Regions from separate parts of the Pseudarthrobacter sp. NPDC092419 genome, predicted to be linked through region 1. Evidence: riboswitches for the same ligand, from Rfam matches in the RefSeq annotation. Region 1 holds a riboswitch; the other holds the start of a gene.

Region 1 (8,319 bases):
GCCCGGCTGACGGAGGGGTTCCGCACGCTCGGCAGCGAGGTCGAGATAGTTCCCGTCGAAGGGTCGTGGCCGGCCGCGTCCGCCCTCGAACGACGCCGGTTCGGCAGTCTCTTGGCCGCCCGGAGCCCCGAGTACGGTCCCGGCGAAGCCGTGGTCATCGTGGACGGGCTGGTTGCGGTGGGCGCACCGGACGAAGTGGAGTCCGCTGCCAAGACGGGCCAGCCGCCTTGGATATTGGTCCACATGCCGGTTCCCGACGCCGGTCCCGTGGGGCCGGAGACGCCCGGCAGCCCATCCCTGGACAGCGAAGCGCGGGCATTGAAAGCGGCAGCCGGGGTGATCTGCACCAGCACTACAGCGGCCCGGACCCTTCAGGAAAGGCACGGTATCCACAGCATCCACGTAGCCCTGCCCGGAACGGAGCCGGCGCCGCTGGCCCCTGGGTCGGATCCTCCCCACCTCGTCATGGTTGCGGCACTCCTGCCGAACAAGGACCAGTTGCTGATGGTGCAGGCGCTGGCCAAGCTGCAGGACCTGGACTGGACGGCAGCGTTAGTAGGCTCGGATCAGGCGGATGCTGGCTATGCCGGGCAGGTCAGGGACGCAGCGGAACGACTGGGACTGACTGACCGAATAAGGCTTACGGGAGAACTGACCGGCGCACCATTGGCGGAGGAGTGGTCACGCGCCAGCCTGAGCCTTCTGGTGTCACGGGAAGAAGCCTTTGGCATGTCGGTCACGGAGTCTTTGGCCCGAGGCATTCCGGTGGTGGTGCGGGCCGGAACCGGTGCCGTGGAAGCACTTGGCCACAGAATTCCACGGCCCGGCGGCTCCGAACATCCGGTCCTTCCGGGCGCCGCGGTTCCCCTCACCCCGGGCGGGCCGGAAAGTCCGGGCGAGCTGGCCGCCGTCGTACGCCGCTGGCTGGAAGACCCGAAGCGGCGGGCTGAGTGGCGCGGGGCAGCGCTCGACGCCCGCACGCGCTTGCCGGACTGGCAGCACACGGCGCGCACGGTCCTCGAAGCGGTGAGGGGCTGAAACCCAAGTTCCGGGGGCGGAAAACCAGCCCGGTCCGGGACCCTACACCCGGTGGGCCGCAAAGAACTCCCGCAGAATCGCGGCGCATTCGGCCTCGCGGACGCCCGGGTAGACCTCCACCCAATGATTGAGACGGCGCTCGCGGAGAACGTCGAACACCGAACCTGCCGCCCCGGCCTTCTCGTCCCACGCGCCGAACACCACCCGGGGGATCCGCGACAACACGATGGCGCCCGCACACATGGCACAAGGCTCCAGGGTGACCACGAGCGTGCAATCAGCCAGCCGCCAGCCGTCGTCGGCACCGCCGCTCAGCCTTGCCCGTTCCCGGAGGCGGGCCGCGGCCTCGCGGATCGCCACCACCTCTGCATGTGCGGTGGGGTCGCCCAGTTCTTCCCGCTGGTTGCGGCCGGAACCGAGCACGCCGCCGTCGGGACCTATGACCACGGCGCCGATCGGCACGTCGGCCGTGGCAAGGGCGCGGCGGGCCTCCGCCAGGGCGAGGCCCATCCATTCGTGGTGTGATTTTCCTGCGGAGACCATGGCTCAATGATAGTTTCGAAGGATACCCAGAGCCCGTGACGACCATCCGCCGGGAGGCACAGTGAGCACTGTCAAAGACCGCATGGACAAATGGATAAAACCTTATGCCGCCCTCTGGCTGACAATGCTCATCGGCGGCAGCCTGGTGGTGGCACTCGCGCTCCTGGGAGCAGAGGTCTATTCGAACGTGGTGGACGACGAAGGTCTCACCAACCTCGACATTCCGGCGCTGGAGTACTCACAGACCCTCCGGAACCCGGAGCTGGACGCCGTCGTCACCGGCTTCACCAATATCGGCGGTGGCGTCGGGATGCCCATCCTGGCCAGCATTCTCACCGCCTGGCTGACCTTCCTCAGCAGGACGTGGCGGCCAATCATCCTGGTGGGCGGTGCTGCCGCCGTCTCCATCTACGCCACCACCGTCGGCAAGCGGCTGGTTGGGCGGACCCGGCCGGACCACTCGGAAGCCGTCCCGCCGTTTGAGCACTCGCCGTCATTCCCAAGCGGCCACACGCTTAACACCACGGTGGTCATTGGCGTGCTGCTCTACGTCCTGTGCCTGCAGTTCCATCAACTCTGGGTGCGCGTCACGGCCATCACCGCGGGCGTGATTTTCATCATCGCCATGGGTCTGAGCAGGGTGTTCCTGGGCCATCACTGGCTCACTGACGTCACCGCCGGGTGGCTGCTCGGTGGTGCGTGGGTGGGCCTGGTGATCCTGGCCCACAGGCTGTTTCACCTGACCCGGCGCAAGGAACACGTCGGTCCCGCTCCCACGTTCGACCACCCCGTGGTGCGGGACGTCGTGGCAGAGAAAATCCACGACCACGGCCGGGACCGCCACGGGGACCACAGCGAGCCTGCTGCCGGCCGCAGCCCGGGAGACCATCACGCCGGGTGATAGTTTTGACCCATGCGCACTCTCGTTGTTGACCACCCTTTGGTCGCCCACAAGCTCACCGTCCTGAGGGACAAGAACACCCCCTCGCCGGTCTTCCGGCAGTTGACGGAAGAGCTGGTCACGCTGCTGGCATACGAGGCCACCCGCGAGGTCCGCACCGAAGAGGTCACCATCGAGACCCCCGTCAGCACCACCGTGGGCACCGCATTCACCAAGCCCACGCCCCTGGTGGTTCCGATCCTTCGCGCCGGCCTCGGCATGCTCGAGGGTATGACCAAACTGGTCCCCACGGCAGAGGTGGGCTTCCTGGGCATGGCCCGTGACGAGGAAACCCTGGACATCATTACCTACGCGGAACGCCTGCCGGAGGACCTGACGGACCGCCAGATCTTCGTGCTGGACCCGATGCTGGCCACCGGCGGAACCCTCCGCGAGGCGATCAAGTTCCTGTTCAAGCGAGGCGCCTCGGACGTCACCTGCATCTGCCTGCTGGCCGCCCCGGAGGGCCTGGCGAAGCTGGAGGAGGAGCTTTCCGGCGCCAACGTGACTATCGTGCTGGCCTCCATCGACGAGAAGCTCAACGAGAAGTCTTACATCGTTCCCGGCTTGGGCGACGCCGGCGACCGCCTGTACGGCATCGCAGGTTAGCTTGGTTCAGTAGCTGGCCGGGTTTAGTACCAGTTGTTGGCGTAGTGGAAGTTCAGCGCCCCGCACGGTGACTGGTAGCGCTCCTGGATGTAGTCCAGGCCCCAGTTGATCTGAGTGCGGTAGTTGGTGACGTAGTCGGCTCCGGCGCTTGCCATCTTCTCGGCAGGCAGCGACTGGACGATTCCGTACGCGCCGCTGCTGGGGTTGGTCGCCGTGGTCTTCCAATCGGATTCCTTGGTCCACAGCGTCTTCAGGCACTGCATCTGGTCCGGCGCCCAGCCGTAGCTCGCCAGCTGGCTTGCGGCGTAAGCCTGCGCGCCTGCGGGGTCATTCACCGCAGCCGGCTTCGCAGCCTTGGCCTTTGCCGCAGCGGCCTTCTCGGCCGCGGCTTTCTCAGCGGCAGCCTTCGCAGCAGCGGCCTTGGCGGCGGCGGCTTTCTCTGCAGCAGTCTTCGCGGCGGCGGCTTTCTCTGCTGCAGTCTTGGCAGCGGCAGCCTGTTCAGCAGCCGTTTCCGCCGCGGCGGCCTGCAGTTCGCTCTTCTCGAGCCCCAGCTGCGCTTGCTGCTCATTGGGGGAGAGCTGCGTGGCGGTGGCCTCGGTGGACGAAGTGCGCGTCATCGATTCGGTGGCCTGGCCTGCTGCACCAACGCCCACCAGCAGTGCGCAGGACGCGGCCAGCACGGCAGCCCTCTTACCCAGTGCAGGGAAGGTGCCGCGCCGGGAGCGCTTGGCGGCGCGCGCGTCCGCGCGGCTGGATGCGCCGGATTTTGGGCGCGGTTCTACCTGGAATTCAGACATGATGGATCGCCTCTCACACCTGCGGAGTTAGCTGTCGGGTTCGGATGAGGGCATCCGGCCGCACGGAACATTCACGTGCTGGCTTAACCCCAAGGGCCTGAAATCGCCCGGGACGGTGGGTCCCCCGCCTCTGCCATCGGTCTATCGGAGTCCGGGAAGCGGCAGAGCTCGGCGTCATCCGGACATGCGCCACGAACGGAAGCGCACTCACTCGACGGTACAGGAGATCTACGGCAAAGTCACATTTCGGTAACAGAGATCACGACGGCGGCGCGTCGCCATTGTCTAACCACCTCACCGGGGCGTAGTGGGCAGCTTTACCGCGAACCTCGTCCAGCCGGCCCGTGACTCAACGCTGACGGTCCCGCCATGAGCTTCCACAATGGACTGCACTATCGACAGGCCAAGACCGCTGGTCCCCTCGGTTCCGGCCGCACCGGGCTGGTCGCTGGCGCCCTTGCGCGCCGCGTCTGCGCGGGCGAACCTGGCGAAGGCCTGGTCCACGAACTCCGGTGGAATGCCGCCGCCGTCGTCCGTTACCGTGATCTCCGCCGTATCCGCGGATGCCAGCCGGGCGCCCGCCACCACTGTGGTGCCGGCCGGTGTGTGCTTGCGTGCATTGGAGAGCAGGTTCATCAGGACCTGTCGGAGCTGCGCGGCGTCGCCGTTTACCACCACCGGCTCCCCGGGCAGTTCCAGCCGCCAGTTGTGCCCCGGCGCCATCACCTTTTCGTCGCTGACGCCCTCGACCACCAGCTGGGTCAGGTCCACGTCCGCCAGCTTCAGCGGCTGCCCCTCATCCAGCCGGGCAAGCAGCAGCAGGTCCTCCACGAGGGCGGTCATGCGCTCGGACTGGCTTTGCACGCGGGCCAGCGACCGTTCTCCGTCCGGGGTGAAATGCTCGGTCAGGCGGAGCAGCTCGGTGTACCCGCGGACCGCGGTGAGGGGAGTGCGCAGTTCGTGCGAGGCGTCCGCCACGAACTGCCGTACTTTCGTTTCGCTCCGCTGCCGCGCCTGTAGCGCGTTGGCCACGTTGTCCAGCATGAGGTTCAGCGCGTGGCCTACGCTGCCCACTTCAGTTCCGGGATCGGCGTTCGACGGCGGCACCCGCACCGCCAGGGCGACCTCGCCGGCGTCCAGCGGAAGGCGCGAAACCTTGGTGGCCACCGCGGAGAGCTGCTCCAGCGGCTTCATGGTGCGGCGAATCAGAACGGTGCCGGCGAAGCCGACCAGCACCAGCCCCCCGAGCGATACCAGGAGGAAGGTCCACACCAGGGAGGCCAGTGTGCTTTCCTTGGCATTGAGCGGCAGGCCGGTCACCAGAACGTCGCCGAAGGAGGTCTGGGCCGCGACCAGACGATAGTTGCCGCTGGACAGCTTCCGGTCCACCGGTGCGGAGCCCGCCGTCAGCGCCAGGAGTGCCTCCTTGTCCGCCGCCGAGAGGGGTGATCGTGTGGTGTCCGGTGCCAGGAAGCCAGCGCTGTGGACCTGGCCGTCCACGATGCGCGCGTTCAACGTGCCCACGCTCTGTCCCCGGGCATCCAGCGGGTCCCGCCCGATGGCGCCGTCCATGTGCGGCCGGCCCGGATCGTTGGCCCGATCCGCCGCCTGGGTCAGCTGGCCGTCAAGCTGGTGGGTCAGGAAGGTATCCATCGAGGCGTAGCTGACCACGCCCACTGCCCCGCAAATCGCGATGAGCAGGCCCATGGCCAAGGCGGTCAGCCGCGTGCGGAGGTGCCAGTTGGCGGGCTTCCGCCAACTCCGTGGGTCGGGGGTGCGCGGCGAGGATGCCATCTAGTCCGCCGGCCTGATGACGTACCCGGCACCCCGGACGGTGTGGATCATGGGCGGGTGGGCGGCATCGATCCTCTTGCGCAGGTAGGAGATGTACAGTTCCACGATGTTGGCTTGGCCGCCGAAGTCGTAGTTCCACACCCGGTCCAGGATCTGGGCCTTGCTGATCACGCGTTTAGGGTTCTCCATGAGGTAACGGAGCAGCTCAAATTGGGTTGCGGTGAGCTGGACCTCGTCGCCGGCGCGGGTTACTTGGCGGGTGTCGATATTCAGGACGAGGTCTCCGACCACGAGCTCGGCGGTGTCCATGGCGGCCACGCCGGAGCGCTGCACCAGGCGGTGCAGGCGCAGCAGTACCTCTTCCATGCTGAACGGCTTGGTGACGTAGTCATCACCGCCGGCCGCAAGCCCCACGATGCGGTCCTGGACTGCGTCCTTGGCAGTAAGGAACAGCGCCGGCACTTCAGGAGCGAAGGCCCGGACCCTGCCCAGGAGCTCAACACCGTCGAACCCCGGGAGCATCACATCCAGCACCAGGACGTCGGGACGGAAGTCCTTGGCGAGCTTCACGGCCTGGGGGCCGTCGGCGGCAACGGCCACCGACCAGCCAGCCATGCGCAGGCCCATGCTCATCAGCTCGGCGAGGCTGGGTTCGTCATCAACCACCAGGGCTCGGATGGGGGAGCCGTCCGGATGGGAGAGCTGCGGCAGGTTGTTGGTCATGGAGTGCAGGGTGGCCATGCAACAACTCTCCGACCGCTCGTTATTGCCGGGCTTGACGCTTCCTGTGAGCCGGCTGTGAATCTCAGCGTAATGGTGCATTCGGAACGCCGGGGGCCGTCCGCATGGTGTCCGATGGGAGTCCAAATTCGGGTCCGGCTGGACAGCGAACCCTCATAGACGGGGCAATTTCATGCCCGCGCTGGATGATGAATTAAAGCGGCCCGGATGGTCAATTTTTCAAATAAAGCACTGCGTGGGTGTCGGTTACCGTCGGGTCATGGCATTTTGAGCGCGGCTACTGCCGAGTACCGGAATCGTGATCTGCGGCACACTAGCCCATTTCGTCTCATAATGCGGACGGTTTCGTCCATTGTTACTTGCAAGTTGGCATTGTTACGCGTCACACTTCCAATGTGAACAAGAACTCAACAGCACCTGCAGTCGCAGATATTTGGCCCAGCACACCTGCTGCCGCTGAGATGCGCTGTTGCCGAATGCACGCCTGACCTTCCCACCCTCCGAAGTTCTTAGGCATTCGCCCAACTAGCCCAGCGTCGGGCGCCCCTCCCCAGCATTGCGGGGACCCAGCATTCGAGCCGCGATGACGGCCATTCACATTGAGGTAAGCATTCATGTCAGTTGCATCCGGATACGTCCACATCTCCGTCCGTAACGCCGCCAAGGCTGCCCAATCCACCGGATTCCGTCCCGGTTTCGGGCAGCGTCCGGCGGCCGCTCCCGTCGGCTCCGGAAGCAGCTTCCCGGCCCCGGGCTACGTTCCCCAGGGTTACAACCCCAACTCGTACGGCCAGCTCCGCGCGGTCCCGCCGGCAGAATCCGCGCCCATGACGGCCCCCACTCCCGTGGTGGCCGGGCCCAACGCGGTCCGCCCCGTTGCCAACGACAACGTGGCCCGCGGCTTCGTTCTCTACATGGGCATCGATGAAGAAACCGCTGCAGCAGCCGGCACCTCCATCGCCAAGCTCGCCCAGGAAATCCGCGCCTACGCCCAGTCACTCGTGACCGGTGCCGAAAGCTACGCAGCAGTTGCCGTAGCCCCCGCCGGCACCCCCGGTTCCGCCCTCGACGTCGTACGCTCAACGTTCGGTGACCCCACCGTCAACGCCCGGCAGCGCACCGAAACCCCGCGTCCTGCGCAGCAGGAGCCCCGTCCCTCCGGCGTCCTGATCGACCTGGCCCGCCGCGAAGTGCACCTGGACGGCGAATCCCTGAACCTCACCTTCAAGGAATTCGAACTCCTGAACTACCTCGTGGAGAACGGCACCCGTACCGTCGGCCGCGACGAGCTCCTCGAGGGCCTGTGGCGCAACGCCGAGGAGGTGCCCAACGAGCGCACCATCGACGTCCACATCCGCCGCCTTCGCTCCAAGCTGGGCCGCCTCGCCAATACCGTCCGCACCGTGCGGGGCCAGGGCTACCGGTTCTACGAGCACCCCGAGGTTGTTGTCTGGGCCGCTCCGGAATACTCGATCTAGCTGGGGACCTCCCGGCATTGGCCGCCGCGGTTTGGTTTAAGCTGGGGCCATGAGTGAGCACCATCTGCGGCGTCTTGTGTTGATGCGGCATGCCAAGGCCGACTGGCCCGGCGGTGTCGCGGACCATGAACGCCCCCTTGAGGAGCGGGGCCACCGTGAAGCGCCGCTGGCTGGCCGATGGCTGCTCAAGCACAACATCGTGCCGGACTTCATCTTATGTTCCAGCGCGCTGCGCACCCGGCAGACCTGCACGTGGGTCTGCTCGGAACTCGGGGACAAGGCTCCCACGCCCAAGTTGGAGGACGGGCTGTACGAGGCGTCGGCCCTCGGGATGCTCGCCGTGGTCAACCATGTGCCGGACACCGTGACGACCCTGATG
Region 2 (8,319 bases), on a different contig from region 1:
TCGGCGGACAGGGCCACGATGCTGCTCCCGGACGCTGTCCGCTGCGCGGCACCCGGCCCGCTGATCGGCTGCCCCACCAGCGAGGGGACGCGCTCGCTGGCCAGCCACGCATTGACCAGCCACAGCCACTGTTCCTGCCGGGGCAAGGCCAGCCACTCCAGCTCCGGAGGCTGGACCCACGACGAGGAATCCACGTCCAGCCGGATCAGTCCGGCCAGCCCGCACAGCTCCAGCAGCACGCCTGCCCGCGGCTGGTCCACCCGGAGCTGCTCGGCCAGCCTGCGCAGTTCACGGACCCCCACGCCGCCGCTGCGCAGCGTGGCCAGTGGCTGGTCCCGGACTGCCTGGAGCAGCTCACTTGCCAGCCGCAGGGTCTCTGCTATGGCGCCCAGGGCCGCGTTCCGGCGCAGCGCCGCGGTGGTCGTCCCAAGGCGGGGAACCGGAGGTGCGAGGGTGAAGTCGTCAATGATGGCCCCGCCCCGCAGCGACACCCCGACGCTGTGCGGCAGTTCCACGTGCGCCGCGTCCAGCGGCACCAACAGTCCGCGCGCCAGCAGCCAGTCCACGGGCCCGACGTCGGCGGGCTCGGTGAGCACGGACGCTTTCCGTTGCGCCTGGGGGACCGCACCCATGGCCCAGTTCCGGAATTTGGCGAGCAACGCCGTCGTGCGTTCCGGCGCGCTGGCGAGGATGTCCTGGAGCGCCGCCGGCGATGACGTCCAGTGCTGCAACGCGAGCGCCGCGTCCATGGGTGTGGTGGCTTCCTGGATGGCAACGCCACTGCGGTGCAGCTCCGAGACCAGCTGGACGGCACGCTGCGCAAAGGCCGGCTGGAGCCGGACCAGTTCCGTGTAGCTCCGGCCCAGGCCTGCAGGGTAGATGCCCACCACGTCCTTCAGGCTGCCCACCGGAAGGTAGAACCGCTGCCGCGCCGACGGGACTGGAACGCCGTGCGGCGGCTCTGCCCGGTGCACCAGCGCCAGGTCCTGCAGCGAGCCCAGGATCTGCTCCACCACGGCCACCGTGGACCCGGCGATCAGTTTACGGAGCCCTGCGGCGCACGCGCTGTGCCCGGTATCGGTGTTGGTGCACAGATGCAGCGTTTCCAGCACCTGCATCTGAGGCCGGCTGAGCCGCTCGAGGGCGCGCTGCACGCTGACACGCGCACTCGCGCGGGCGGCGAGGGCGGCGAAGTCGGGGACGGGTGGGGAGATGAGGTCCGGCCGCGCGGTGAACAGGGCCCGCAGCGCGTCGTCGCTGCGGCCCGCAAGGTCCTTGCTGAGCGCGCGAATAAGGGACATCAGTCCAACGTTACCGCTGGCCGGGCTTTCCCGCCCGGCGGCGGGCGGCCACGCTGTCCAGAACCAGGAACAGCATCACCAGGAACGCGGCCGGCAGCCCATACAACGCCGTATACGTGATCCACGCAGGGGAAGCGGAGCCGGCGAAAGCAAAAGCCATGACGGCGGCCACGGCGGCAAGGGACAGCACGGCGATAACGCCGGCCAGGATCATCAACGGACGCCGGTAGCGCGAGGGTGTCATGCAGGTAACGCTACAGCGGAGGAAGGGGCGGCCGTGAACGCCCTCGCCCGCGCCGGAGGAAAGCGGGATTAGGGCACCGGGCAGGATAACCTTGGAGGATACAGACCAACACGGTCCGCAGCCGCCATACCTTAAACCCGCACAACGCTGCGGATGCGGTGACGGCCGGCCGTGTCCCGAGAACGCAGAACGAAGAAGGTTGATTACGTGCCTACCGGCAAGGTCAAGTGGTATGACAAGGAAAAGGGCTTCGGCTTCCTCGCCGGCGAAGACGGCCAGGAAGTCTTCCTGCCCAAATCGTCGCTCCCTGAGGGCGTTACTGAGCTGAAGGCCGGCACCCGCGTGGAGTTCGGCGTCGCGGACGGCCGGAAGGGCGCCCAGGCGCTCGGCCTGCGCGTGCTGGACAAGACGCCGTCCATCGCCAAGGCCAAGCGGCCCAGCGCACGGGACCTTGCACCCCTGGTCCAGGACCTGGTGTCCGTGCTGGACAACCTGTCCGGCACCCTCTCGAAGGGCAAGTACCCGGAAGGCAACAAGGGCAAGGCCATCGCTGCCGCCCTGCGTAAGGTTGCCGACGAGCTGGACGTCTAGGCCCAGATGAACCCGGAAGCTGAACAGCCCCAGGCGGCGCCGGCGAAGGCCGCTGCCAAGCGCCGCGCCGGCGTCCCGGTGTGGCGTACCGGCAAGCCGGACGCCTTCCTGGCCGCTGCCGTGGACACTGCCAGGACGGCCATCGAGGGCATTACGGACGCCCGGACTATCGGCGAGCACCTCGCCGCCAAGAGCGAGGGCGACCGGCTGGTCACCCACCTGTTCGAGTCGAAGCTCCCCGGATACGCCGGCTGGCAGTGGTACGCCGTGCTCACCCGGAATTCGCGTTCCAAGGCGGTGACTGTGAACGAGTTGGGCCTGCTGCCGTCCGAGGACTCCATCCTCGCCCCAGAGTGGGTGCCGTGGGCTGAACGTGTCCGCCCCGAGGACGCGCAGGAGCAGGAGCCACAGGAATCACAGCCGCAGGAGGCGGCGGAGGAACCTTCCGCGCCGGCCGCCGGAGCTGACGCGGACGACGACGACGCACCGGAGGGCGGGGCTGCTGCACCGTAGCGGCTACGACCTTCCGGCATCACGACAAAGGCGGCGCCCGGGATGAACCCGGGCGCCGCCGTCGTACTTAAACGCTTGCGCTGCTACTTGCGCAGGCGCTCCACTACATAGTCGATGCTGGCCAGCAGCGCGGTGACGTCCGCGGGCTCGATGGCCACGAACGTGGCGAGGCGCAGCTGGTTGCGGCCCAGCTTGCGGTATGGCTCGGTGTCCACGACGCCGTTGGCGCGCAGGATCTTCGCCACCTGGGCGGCATCCACCGAATCGTCGAAGTCGATGGTGGCGATGACGTTGGAACGCTCGTCCGGGTTGACGACGAACGGCGTGGCGAAGTCCGAAGCCTCGGCCCACCTGTAGATCCGTCCCGCTGAATCCGCGGTGCGCGAGGCGGCGAAGTCAAGGCCGCCGTTGGCGTTGAGCCACTGCACCTGCGAGTCCAGCGTCACCAGCGTGGACAGCGACGGGGTGTTGTAGGTCTGGTTCAGGCGCGAGTTGTCGATGGCCGTCTGCAGATCCAGGAAGTCGGGGATCCAGCGGCCGCTTGCCTTCACGCGGGCCGCGCGCTCGATGGCGGCGGGGGAGAAGAGACCCAGCCAGAGGCCGCCGTCGGAGGCGAAGTTCTTCTGCGGGGCGAAGTAGTAGACGTCGCTTTCGGTCACGTCCACGTCCAGGCCTCCGGCGGCGGAGGTGGCGTCCACCAGGACCAGGGCGCCTTCGTCGGCGCCTGCGACGCGCTTAACCGGTGCGTAGACGCCGGTGGAGGTCTCGTTCTGCGGCCAGGCGTACGCGTCCACGCCCGCTTCGGCCTGCGGCGCCGGGCGGGTGCCGGGCTCGGACTTGATGATGGATGAGGCGTCCAGGAACGGAGCCTTGTTGGTGGCGGCCGCGAATTTGGAGCCGAACTCGCCGAAGGAGAGGTGCTGGGCCTTCTGTTCCACCAGGCCGAACGTGGCGACGTCCCAGAACGCGGTGGAACCGCCGACGCCGAGAACCACTTCATAGCCCTCCGGTGCGCGGAAGAAGCTGCTGAGGCCTTCCCGGACGGAGCCTACGAGGTTCTTCACCGGGGCCTGCCGGTGCGAGGTGCCAAGGATGGACTTCGAAGCCGCGGACAATGCATCGATCTGTTCCTGGCGGACCTTGGAAGGACCGGCGCCGAACCGTCCGTCCGCGGGCAGGAGGTCGGCGGGAATAGTGATGCTGTTGTCGCTCACAGGTGCTCCAGTTTCGGCATGGACGCGCATGGTCCGGGCGGATGATTGGCCTGCGGCCGGCTGCGGTGGCTCAGGCCCTCCTTATTCTGCCTGAACGGGAGTTCCGGCAGGAACCGCGTGCGTCATAGTCCAGCAAGTGAGACAGGCAGCCGGCAGCCCCCGGGCGACTATTCGGACAAATTCAAAATAGGCTAAGCTTTTCACCGGACCACGCCCGGCTGAAGGCGTTACGGTGGGACAACGCAAGGTACTGCGCTCGAGGAGCTGAGCTTGATGACGGATCTGATCGACACTACGGAGATGTACCTTCGCACCATCCTGGAGCTTGAGGAAGAGAACATCGTCGCCCTCCGTGCCCGGATCGCGGAGCGCCTGCGCCACTCGGGCCCCACGGTATCGCAGACCATCGGCAGGATGGAACGCGACGGACTTGTGGTGGTCTCCGGTGACCGGCACCTTGAACTCACCGAGACCGGCCGCAAGCGGGCCACCGAAGTCATGCGCAAGCACCGGCTGGCCGAACGGCTCCTGGCAGACGTCATCGGCCTGGACTGGGCGTACGTCCACGACGAAGCGTGCCGTTGGGAGCACGTCATGAGCGAGCGGGTGGAGCGGCGGATCTACGAACTGCTCAACCACCCCACGGAGTCCCCGTACGGCAACCCTATTCCGGGCCTCGACGCCCTCGGCGACCAGCCGGCGGCCGCCGGCAGCGGCCCGGTAGCCCCTGACGGCGCCGTGAGCCTGCTCGAAGCGATGAAGGGCTACCAGCCCGCTTCCGCCGTGGTCGTCAGCCGGCTTGCCGAACCCATCCAGGTGGAGCCCGAACTCCTCCTTCAGCTCGATGAGGGCGGAATCCGGCCCGGCGCCAAGGTATCGCTGGAACGGGTAGGGGACTACATCTCGGTACGGGTACCGGGGATTGAGGGCGCACTCGAACTGCCGCCCGAGGTGGCCGCGCACGTCTTCGTCACCGTGGTTTAGTGGCACTGCGCGAGTCGCTTAGTACCCCGCCGTGGCCCGGCCCACACGGTTATAACGGAATTGTTACTGACGGGCTTAAGCCCCTATAGTTAAAACCCGAGCGTTGATACACAAGCGTTACCTGATCCGGAGCCGAGCTCTGCCAGCGGATCAGGTGCACGAGTCATTTACTGGCAGAGGCGGGGGAACCACAACCGGCAGCGGGGGCTGCCTTGGGGTGAAGTCCGTCAGCAGCAAGCCTCTCCAGCAAATCCTCCCGGGATAGCTCTGTGCAGAAGTTTGCTTACGGCGGACCGGGTCTTTGAACTCTCTGACCCGAATCCGACAGCTAACTTCGCAGGCTTTCCAGAGAGGAAACCTTCTTTTGAGCATGCAGACCTCCAGGGGCCGGCGCCGCGCTGCGGGCCCCTCACCGACCCCCCGGGTTGTGGAAGTCATCTCCGCGGAGCGCCCCCGCGATCCCCACCGTGAAGCCCGCCGCCGGCGCGGCCCCTTCCGGCAGATCACGGAGTTCGCATCGGCGAGCGGTATCGGGCAGAAAGCCGGAATCGCCCTGGCGGCCACCGGCCTCGTCCTCACCGTGACTGTCCCGTCCACCAGCCCCGTGATGGCTACCAGTACCCCGGACGTAGTGCCCGCCGTTGCCGCCCAGCCTGCGCAGCAGCCGGAAATCTCCGCCGAAGCGGGAGCCCGCATCGACTTCAGCCGCTCCGCCGTGGTGACCAAGGCGGACCCGGACGGCAAGCTGAAACAGCTCCTGAGCGCCCAGTCTGCCGGCGCCGTCTCCCGCGCCGCCTCTGTCGGCAGCCTGGGGGCACCCTTGGCCAGCCTGACCATGGTCTCCCCGTTCGGTTACCGCGTGAGCCCCATCACCGGAGGCTACGGCGACTTCCACCGCGGCGAAGACTTCGCGGCCCAGTGCGGCACCTCTGTGCTGGCGGCCGCCACCGGTACCGTGACCTTCGTGGGCTGGCACGACTTCGGGGGCGGCAACCGCGTCGTCATTGACCACGGAAACGGACTTGAGACGACCTACAACCACCTCTCCGGCTTCAACGCCCAAGAGGGGCAGACTGTGGGCCGTGGCGATGTCATCGCCTACAGCGGAACCACCGGCGCCTCCACCGGCTGCCACCTCCACTTCGAGGTGCAGGTCAACGGCGAGGTTGTCGATCCCACCGGCTGGCTTTAGCCGGAACTGAGGGTTTACTCTCGCAACACGCTGAGGCCCCGTGACCTTAATGTGACATTGGTTATTAATTCCTGTACCGTCGTACACGCGTCAACTTTTCCGAAGTTGACGCTCTTGAGTGGATTGCCTAACTCTGCCACCGCTCAAGGTCCGTTCGCATTTCATCGTCTGGCAGGGGCGGGGGAACCAATTTTGGCCTTCTGTTTGTGGGAAGGCCTTGGGGTTAAGCCGTAAAAGCTTCCTAGGAAGCGCGCGGCCGGGTGACTCCCATCCGAATCCGACAGCTCACCTCGCAGGCACTGGGAGAGGCTATCCTTCGTGTCTTCACGTCATAATTCTGCGCGCCACCGTGCGCAAACGGTGCGCACCAACCCATTGGGCTCCGTGTCCAAGGCCGTTAGCGCCAATGCGGGGACCATGGGCCGCCAGGCCGCAGTCGTAGCAGCAGCTTCGGGCCTCATTCTGACCATGGGCCTGCCGGCCACGGCAGCGGACACCACCGCTGGTATTTCGGCCTCCACCGAGTCCGGAGCGCAGAACGCCGCCGTCATGGCCGCCCCCACCGCCACGGTTTCCTTCGAGCGTCCGGTGGTCAAGACCACCGCTGCTCCGGAGATCGAGCCGGTCCAGGTGCAGTCCACCTCCGAGGAAGAGGAGTCCACCACGGACTCCGCCGCTGAGACTGCATCAAGCGCAGTTGCCGGCGCTTCCACCTCCGGCATCGCCGGTATCGCCTACACCGGCATTGGCCGCCCGTACGTCTGGGGCGGCACCTCTCCCAATGGCTGGGACTGCTCGGGCTTCACGCAGTGGGTCTACGCCCAGGCCGGCATCAGCATCCCCCGCGTCAACGCATGGTCCATCATGACCCCCACTGCCGCCCCCAAGCCGGGCGATCTGGTGGTGCAGAACGGTGGTGCCCACGTGGGCATCTACGTTGGCAACGGCATGATGGTCAGCGCACTGAACCCCAGCCAGGGCACCCTGTTGCACGCCGTGGCCGCCACCGGCTCCTCGGTGTACTACACGCTCAACCCGTAGTTTCAGGAGGGCCTGCCCGCAGGCCCGGTTCAAACACGTATTTCGCCAATCAGCACATCCCCGTTTGGGAGGTGCCGGGGTACCCCCAAGATCCCGGCACGCCAAGCCCCTGGGCTGTTAATAGCGGTCTTGAGGAAATCGAAAGAGAGAACATGACTACTCGTGCTACCGCACGGCACCGCGCCGAGGTCACCAAGACCAACTCGCTTGCTGTCATTGCCAAGACCGTGGGCGACAATGCCGGCGGCATGGGCCGCCAGGCCGCAGTCATCGCTGCCGCCTCCGGCCTTGTCCTGACCAGCGGCGTCGCAGCCAACGCTGCGGACTCCAACGTCCAGCGCGATTCGGCCCCGGCTTCGGCCCTGACAGTCGAGTCCGCTGTGGATGCGCCCATTTCGGCGGCGTCCACCATCTCCATCAGCTTCGAAAAGCCGGCCATCACCACCGAAGCTGCTCCCGTTGTGGAGGAAGAGCCCGTTGTCGAGGTGCAGGAAGCCGAGCCGGCTCCCGAGCCCGAGGCAGCAGCGCCGGTGACGGCCACGGTGACGGCTTCCGCGCCGGCGGCCCCGAAGGCTTCCGCCAGCGGCAAGGGTGCAGCCATCCTCTCCGCTGCATACGCCCAGCTTGGTGTTAGCCAGGACTGCACCATGCTGGTGACCAACTCCCTGGCCGCCGTGGGCATCAACTTCCATGACTGGCCTGCCGGCTACCTCTCCCTGGGCCGCACGGTCAGCGCAGCCGAAGCGCAGCCCGGTGACCTCATTTACTACGCCGACGGCGGCGCGGGCGTAGCCCACATCGCTGTTTACGCCGGCAACGGCCAGGCAGTGCACGGCGGCTACAACGGCAACCAGACCGTGGTCTTCAGCGCGAACGTTGGCTCCGGCCCCGTCTTCATCCGCGTCGACTAGCATCGGCCTCGGCCGGCGACACCGGCAGCCGACAGCTCACCAGAAGCCCTCCTCCTCACGGGGGAGGGCTTTTGCGTGCCCGCATTTCCGTGCCGGATTAGCTGATGACGCAAATCTTTGTTTACTCTGGTGGTGTCGATCCATAGCCCGGACATGCCGAGGGCAGCCGGCCCTCGTGCCCCTGACGGGTGCGGCCGTGAAGAGGTACGTGCATGCGCACTCTCGTTCTGAATGCTGGATATGAACCGCTGGCGGTTATCACTTTCCGCCGGGCGCTGGTGCTTGTGCTCACAGGCAAGGCAAGCGTGGTGGCCGAGGGGGACGACCC

What was found. A riboswitch is a leader RNA that binds a small molecule or an ion and turns the genes downstream of it on or off. The one in region 1 is predicted to bind cyclic di-AMP.
Region 2: it holds a riboswitch for cyclic di-AMP, as region 1 does, so the genes downstream of both, ACIQC0_RS03145 (M23 family metallopeptidase) here and ACIQC0_RS05515 (hypothetical protein) in region 1, are expected to answer to the same signal.

The regions. Positions count from the first base shown of each region.
Region 1 is NZ_JBIVQF010000002.1:445,252-453,570, forward strand. It holds gene ACIQC0_RS05495 (glycosyltransferase family 4 protein) at 1-1,038, shown strand, start outside; gene ACIQC0_RS05500 (nucleoside deaminase) at 1,081-1,581, opposite strand; gene ACIQC0_RS05505 (phosphatase PAP2 family protein) at 1,664-2,482, shown strand; gene upp (uracil phosphoribosyltransferase) at 2,495-3,130, shown strand; gene ACIQC0_RS05515 (hypothetical protein) at 3,154-3,927, opposite strand; cyclic di-AMP (ydaO/yuaA leader) riboswitch at 3,933-4,111, opposite strand; gene ACIQC0_RS05520 (ATP-binding protein) at 4,222-5,721, opposite strand; gene ACIQC0_RS05525 (response regulator transcription factor) at 5,722-6,462, opposite strand; gene ACIQC0_RS05530 (winged helix-turn-helix domain-containing protein) at 7,077-7,940, shown strand; gene ACIQC0_RS05535 (SixA phosphatase family protein) at 7,990-8,319, shown strand, end outside.
Region 2 is NZ_JBIVQF010000001.1:699,267-707,585, reverse strand. It holds gene ACIQC0_RS03175 (helicase-associated domain-containing protein) at 1-1,301, opposite strand, end outside; gene ACIQC0_RS03170 (hypothetical protein) at 1,312-1,545, opposite strand; gene ACIQC0_RS03165 (cold-shock protein) at 1,753-2,136, shown strand; gene ACIQC0_RS03160 (DUF3027 domain-containing protein) at 2,143-2,649, shown strand; gene serC (phosphoserine transaminase) at 2,733-3,863, opposite strand; gene ACIQC0_RS03150 (metal-dependent transcriptional regulator) at 4,137-4,847, shown strand; cyclic di-AMP (ydaO/yuaA leader) riboswitch at 4,968-5,205, shown strand; gene ACIQC0_RS03145 (M23 family metallopeptidase) at 5,218-6,039, shown strand; cyclic di-AMP (ydaO/yuaA leader) riboswitch at 6,154-6,352, shown strand; gene ACIQC0_RS03140 (C40 family peptidase) at 6,424-7,080, shown strand; gene ACIQC0_RS03135 (NlpC/P60 family protein) at 7,233-7,991, shown strand; gene ACIQC0_RS03130 (HNH endonuclease) at 8,204-8,319, shown strand, end outside.